One region of the Pseudomonas sp. CMR5c genome, then DNA from elsewhere that is predicted to be linked to it. Evidence: riboswitches for the same ligand, from Rfam matches in the RefSeq annotation. Region 1 holds a riboswitch; the other holds the start of a gene.

Region 1 (3,399 bases):
GGGCCAGCCGTAGAAAGCGCCATCCTTGACCGATGTGATGTAGTCGGGCACCAGGTCGCTGCCGATCTCGTCCCGTTCGTTCACCGCTGTCCAGAGGGCTCCGCTGACTGGCTCCCAGGCCAGGCCGTTGGGGTTGCGCAGCCCAGTGGCGAACAAGCGATGCTGGCCGCTGGCACGGTCCACTTCCCAGATCGCTGCCCGGCCTTCTTCCTTGTCCAGGCCGTTTTCGCCGACATTGCTGTTTGAGCCGACGGTGACGTACAGCTTGCTGCCATCCTTGCTGGCGATGACATTCTTGGTCCAGTGGTGATTCAGCGTGCCGCCGGGCAGGTCCACTACCTTGGTGGCTCCGGCGCTGATCCTGGTGTCACCGCTCTGGTAGGGGAAGCGCAGCAGCTTGTCGGTATCGGCTACATACAGATCGTTGCCCACCAGGGTCATGCCGAAGGGGGAGTTGAGGTTCTCCAGGAAGACGCTGCGAGTCTCCGCCACGCCGTCGTGGTCGGCATCGCGCAACAGGGTGATGCGGTTGGCGCTGGGAACCGTGGCCCCGGCGCGCCCCATCACCTTGCCGGCTACCCAGCCGCGGATGCCCCGGCTGTCGTCCGGTTTGGGCGGGGCGTTGGTTTCCGCCACCAGCACGTCCCCGTTAGGCAGTACATAGAGCCAGCGTGGATGATCGAGATTCTCGGCGAAGGCACTGACCTGGGTTCCGCTGGCGGCCAGCGGTTTCGCTCCCTCGGGCCACCCGATGGCCGGAGCGATGTTCAGCGTGGGGATCAGGGTGGGGTTGGGTTCCGGCAGCTTGGGGTTCGGGCCGGTGCCGTCCGCAACCTGCAGGCTGGAGGTTTCGCCGCAGGCGGCGAGGCCGGCGGCGATGGCGATGAGCAAGGTATGGCGAGGCTTGAGCATGCTGATATCCCTATGAGTGCGCGAACGTTCAATCATAGAGAAGCATGGGCGCCCTGGGGTTCCTTGTGTTCAGCGAGCTTCCTTGAACAATACCGCCACTCCGGGGTGGTAGTGGCCGGCTTCGTTGTGCAGCTTGCGGTAGGCATACGGGAAGTACCAGGCCACGGCACAGCAGTGTTCCTTCTGTAGGTCGTCGAGCATGTCTTGCAGTTCCTCGGGAGTCGCGCTGTGCTGGGCCTTTTGAGGTGCGACGAACAGGCAGCCAAGCTTCAGGTCGCTGGCGTGGCTGATGGTCTTCGCTGCATTGGCGATATCCTGCAGGGCCTGGGTCAGGGCCAGGTTGTTGACCCGTGGCCAGCGCTGGGTGGCCTGGATGTAGGTGCGTTCTTCCTTGGTGGCCAGGTACAGGTCGGTACGGGCATTGCGCGCACCTTCTTCGAGCTGCTTCTTGCTGGGGCTGTGTTCCAGGGTCACCATCTCGGCCATCCAGGCCGCGGCCGAAAGCAGTCCCAGGTTGGCCTGTTCGTCGAACCAGTAAGGGGTTTCGTTATCGCCGCGAATCGCGTTGTAGCGGTCAATGCAATCGAACCAGCGCTCCAGCATCGGTCGCAGGAATTCCAGTCTTGGATTGCTGATGATCATGCCTTGCATCGAACTCACCCCTTATTGTTGTGACGGGACGTCATGTCCTGAAAGTGGCTATTTGATATCACTGCTTTCAGTGTGGCACAAGATTGGCGTCAGTTTGTTGATGCAGTGCAGTTTTCCGTTGGGTGCGGCGGGCCGCTTCATTGACGCTCCATTCCCAACCCTCTAACCTTCGCGACTTGTTTCAGGTGCTCTGTGACTCCCGGGTCGACAGAGTGAAACAGGGAAGCCGGTCAGGGCCCGTTCCAGCGATGGAGCCGGCGACGATTCCGGCGCTGCCCCCGCAACGGTAGGTGAGTCAAGATTGCGCAAGTGCCACTGTGTCGAAGCAGGCATGGGAAGGCGCGCAGTCCGGCAGTGGTGCCGCTCACGAGCCCGGAGACCGGCCTGATTCATCCAACGGCATCACGGAGGGCGATGCCAGGCTTGCGCCGTCCATTTCCATTCCTGCCCCCCGTTCCCCAAGCCCCAACGGAGAGCTGCTCCATGAGTGAATCCCTCGAGCGTGACGAACGTCATCTGGCGCGCATGCTGCGCAAAAAAGCGGTGATCGACGAGCGTATCGCCAACTCGCCCAATGAATGCGGGCTGTTGCTGGTCCTGACCGGCAACGGCAAAGGCAAGAGCAGTTCGGCCTTCGGCATGCTGGCACGGTCCATGGGCCATGGCATGCATTGTGGCGTGGTGCAGTTCATCAAGGGCCGCGAAAGCACCGGCGAAGAGCTGTTCTTCCGGCGCTTTCCCGAGCAGGTGCGGTTCCATGTGATGGGCGAGGGCTTCACCTGGGAGACCCAGGATCGCCAGCGTGACATCGCCGCCGCCGAGGCCGCCTGGGCGGTTTCCCGGGAGCTGTTGCGCGATCCGCAGATCGGCCTGGTGGTACTCGATGAGCTGAACATCGCCCTCAAGCATGGTTACCTGGACCTGGATCAGGTGCTCAGCGACCTGCAGGCCCGTCCGCCGATGCAGCACGTGGTGGTGACCGGGCGCGGGGCCAAGCCGGAAATGCTCGAACTGGCCGACACCGTCACCGAAATGGGCATGGTCAAGCACGCCTTCCAGGCCGGTATCAAGGCGCAGAAGGGCATCGAGCTGTGAGCGTGAACCCATGAATGATGTTCGTCATTGCCCGGCGGTATTGATCGCCGCTCCGGCATCCGGCCAGGGCAAGACCACCGTGACCGCCGCCCTGGCGCGCCTGCACCGTAACCAGGGGCGCAAGGTGCGGGTGTTCAAGTGCGGTCCGGACTTTCTCGATCCGATGATTCTCGAGCATGCCAGCGGTGCCCCGGTGTACCAGCTGGACATGTGGATGGTGGGCGAGCAGGAAAGTCGCCGCCTGCTGTGGGAGGCCGCCGGCGAGGCCGACCTGATCCTGATCGAGGGCGTCATGGGATTGTTCGATGGCACGCCATCGAGCGCGGACCTGGCACGGCATTTCGGCGTGCCGGTGCTGGGGGTGATCGATGGCGCCGCCATGGCCCAGACTTTCGGCGCCCTGGCCCTGGGTCTGGCGCGCTACCAGCCGGACCTGCCGTTCGCCGGCGTGTTGGCCAACCGGGTGGGGACCTTGCGCCATGCGCAACTGCTCGAAGGCAGCCTGACCGAGGGGTTGCGCTGGTATGGAGCCTTGTCCCGGGAAACCTCGATCGAGCTGCCCAGCCGCCATCTGGGCCTGGTCCAGGCCAATGAACTCAATGACCTGGATCTGCGTCTGGATGCCGCTGCCGAGGCCCTGGCCAGCAGTTGCCAGGTGGCGCTGCCGCCAGCGGTGGGGTTTGCCGCGCCGGCCCCGGTGGCCTGCGAGCCGCTGCTGGAGGGCGTGCGGATCGCCGTGGC
Region 2 (3,399 bases), 790 kb from region 1:
CGCGCCCCAGCAAGCCGCTCAGGCAGCGGTAGAAATTCAACGCATTTTCTCGCCCGCCCTGTCGCAGGAACTGCCACAGGCGGTCGCGCTCCACGGCCGACACCGTGCTCAGGTCGCTGAGCTCCGGGTCGGGCCGGTCGTCCCCCGGCACCAGGATCAGCTGCACCCCGCGCCGGGACAGCTCCACCAGTTGCTCGACGCCATAACGCCAGTAGGCGATGCCACCGTGCAGGGAAATCAGGATGACCTTGGCATGGCGCAGCACCTGGTCGACGTAAAGGTCCACCGAGGCGTGGTTCTGCACCTGCATCGGGTTGGCCAGGCGAAAGCTGGGGTAGTCCGCTGGCAGTTGCTCGGCGGCCTCGGCCAGCAGCGCCAGGCTGGAGTCGCCGCTGCACAGGACCACCAGCTCGGCGGGGGTTTGTCCAAGGTCGGCGATGTTGTCATCCGACACGAATCCGCCGGGCTGGGTCCTGAGCAGGTGCATGGGTCAGGCGCCCAGGGCGGCGCGCAGTTGCGCTTCCAGCTGGGTTGCATCCAGTTCCTGGCCGATCAGCACCAGGCGGGTGATGCGTTTCTCATCAGCGCCCCACTTGCGGTCGAAGTGCTTGTCGAAGCGGGTGCCCACGCCCTGGAGCAGCAGGCGCATCGGCTTGCCGGGGATCGCCGCAAAACCCTTGACCCGCAGGATGCCGTGCTTGACCACCAGTTGGGTCAGGGCATCGAGCAGCAGGCTTTCGTCGGCCTCGGGCAGCTCGATGGAGATCGAGTCGAAGGCGTCGTGGTCATGGTCGTCATGATCGTCGCCGTCATGGTGGTGGTCATGGTGGCTGTGACGGCTGTCGATGTGCTCCTCGGAACCGGCACCCACGCCCAGCAGTACGTCCAGGGGCAGGCGCCCGCTGCTGGCCTCGATCACCTTGACCGCCGGCGGCAGCTCCTCGGCCACTTCCTGGCGGACCCTGGCCAGGTCGGCCGGGTCGATCAGGTCGGTCTTGTTGAGGATCACCAGGTCGGCGCTGGACAACTGGTCGGCGAACAGCTCGTGCAGTGGCGACTCGTGGTCCAGGTTGGGGTCGAGCTTGCGCTGGGCGTCCACCTGGTCCGGGAAGGCGGCGAAGGTGCCGGCGGCCACGGCCGGGCTGTCGACCACGGTGATCACCGCATCGACGGTGCAGGCGCTGCGGATTTCCGGCCACTGGAAGGCTTGCACCAGGGGCTTGGGCAGGGCCAGGCCGCTGGTTTCGATGAGGATATGGTCCAGGTCGCCACGGCGGGCCACTAGTTCACGCATCACCGGGAAGAATTCTTCCTGCACGGTGCAGCACAGACAGCCGTTGGCCAATTCGAAGACCCGGCCGCTGGCCTCTTCCTCGGTGCAGCCGATGGAGCACTGCTTGAGGATCTCGCCGTCGATGCCCAGTTCGCCGAACTCGTTGACGATCACCGCGATACGACGGCCCTGGGCGTTGTCCAGCATGTGCCGCAGCAAGGTGGTCTTGCCCGAGCCCAGGAAGCCGGTGACGATGGTGACGGGAAGTTTGGCCAGTGTTTTCATCGGATGCCCTTTTGGCGAAGGAGGCGGGCATACGGGACGACAGGCACGGCGCGGGCCAGGTGCTGATTTCGCCACCGGATCACCCCGCCCGGTTGTAGTGAGAATCTGGGTCGAGGCAGGTCTCCTGGCTGGGGGCTTGCCAGTCCAGGACTGACGCTTCCTGTGCCTTCCCGCCGGCGTCATGGACGCCAGGCAGTGGCCGTGCAGGAATGGAACCCTTCACAGTTGCGGGGGCAGCCGCGGCTTCTACCGCGTTCCCGTCTTAGCTTCGACCGCTGGCCGAAGAACCTCGAAGGCGCAAGGCTACGCAGAGCGCGGAGGACGGTCAATGCACATATGCGGCGGCTTCCCGTGCCAACCGGCGATTGACGGCGCTCCCTTGCCCATGATTTGCTACACAACTTGTTACGGGTGCCCTTCACAGGGTGAAACGGGAAACCGGTGAATCACGCGCTTGCCAGCGGTGACCAGTCCGGTGCTGCCCCCGCAACGGTAAGCGAGCGAAGTGTCAGATCCACTGTGCCCCCGGGCATGGGAAGGCGACACTTGCCGGCATGGCATGACCCGCCCTGCCCCTCGCGAGCCCGGAGACCGGCCCGCAATACACGAATAACAAACCCGCGGTGGGCGGGCGCTGTTGCAAACCCTGCGTGAACGCCACGCGGGGTTTTCCTGCGCCGCTTCCCGCTGACAAACCCAAGGGAACGCGCCATGTCGACCATCAGCAGCACCAGCCATTCCGCCAGCAGCACCGCCACCCTGAGCCAGCGCCTGGTAGCCGCCATCGGTGCCTCGATCCTTGGCGCCTGCCTGGTGTACTTCGCCGGCTTCTCGCATATCGAGGCGGTGCATAACGCCGCCCACGACACCCGCCACAGCGCCGCCTTCCCTTGCCACTGAGACCCGTCCGATGATCAAGCGTATCGCGCAAACCGCGGGCTTCACCGGGCTGCTGGCCGCCCTGCTGCTGACCTTGCTGCAAAGCTTCTGGGTCGCGCCATTGATTCTCCAGGCGGAAACCTACGAAAAGGCCCCGGCCACCGAGGCAGTCCATGAACACGCCCCGGGCGCCATGGCCGGGCACGTCCACGATGAAGAAGCCTGGGAACCGGAGGACGGCTGGCAGCGAGTGCTGTCCACCACCGGCGGCAACCTGGTGGTCGCCGTGGGCTTCGCCCTGATGCTGGCAGGCCTCTACACCCTGCGCGCACCGAGCCGCACTTCCCAGGGCCTGCTCTGGGGCCTGGCCGGCTACGCCACCTTCTGCCTGGCGCCCACCCTGGGCCTGCCGCCGGAGCTGCCGGGCACCGCCGCGGCCGACCTGGTGCAGCGCCAGACCTGGTGGGTCGGTGCCGCCGCGTCCACTGCCGTGGGCCTGGCACTGATCGTGTTCGCCGGCAACTGGCTGCTGAAGTTGCTGGGCGCGGCCATCATCGCCGTGCCCCATGTGATCGGCGCTCCCCAACCGGAAGTGCATTCGATGCTGGCCCCCGAAGCACTGGAGGCACAGTTCAAGATCGCCTCGCAATTGACCAATGCCGCCTTCTGGCTGGCCCTGGGCTTGATCAGCGCCTGGCTGTTCCGGCGCAAGGGCGAGGATGGCCAGCGGGCATGATCACCGAGCCGGCCCTGGTGGTCGGCCTGGGTTGTCGCAAGGGCTGCCCGGCCAGCGCCCTGCGCGCCCTGCTGGACCAGGTGCTGCGGGCCCATGGCCTGGACCTGGGCCAGGTACAGGCCCTGGCCAGCATCGACCTGAAGCAGGATGAACCGGGCCTGCTGGAGCTGGCGCAGCAGTTGTCGCTGCCATTGACCTTCTTCAGCAGTGCCCAACTGGCGCCCTA

What was found. A riboswitch is a leader RNA that binds a small molecule or an ion and turns the genes downstream of it on or off. The one in region 1 is predicted to bind cobalamin.
Region 2: another riboswitch for cobalamin. It lies ahead of C4K40_RS19255 (CbtB-domain containing protein); the one in region 1 lies ahead of cobO (cob(I)yrinic acid a,c-diamide adenosyltransferase).

The regions. Positions count from the first base shown of each region.
Region 1 covers NZ_CP027705.1:5,001,145-5,004,543, reverse strand. Annotated here, with positions in the region: gene C4K40_RS22875 (sorbosone dehydrogenase family protein) at 1-912, opposite strand, end outside; gene C4K40_RS22870 (hypothetical protein) at 982-1,563, opposite strand; cobalamin riboswitch at 1,730-1,966, shown strand; gene cobO (cob(I)yrinic acid a,c-diamide adenosyltransferase) at 2,047-2,658, shown strand; gene C4K40_RS22860 (cobyrinate a,c-diamide synthase) at 2,669-3,399, shown strand, end outside.
Region 2 covers NZ_CP027705.1:4,206,768-4,210,166, forward strand. Annotated here, with positions in the region: gene cobN (cobaltochelatase subunit CobN) at 1-487, opposite strand, end outside; gene cobW (cobalamin biosynthesis protein CobW) at 491-1,558, opposite strand; cobalamin riboswitch at 1,655-1,865, opposite strand; cobalamin riboswitch at 1,951-2,173, shown strand; gene C4K40_RS19255 (CbtB-domain containing protein) at 2,270-2,458, shown strand; gene C4K40_RS19260 (CbtA family protein) at 2,469-3,173, shown strand; gene C4K40_RS19265 (cobalamin biosynthesis protein) at 3,170-3,399, shown strand, end outside.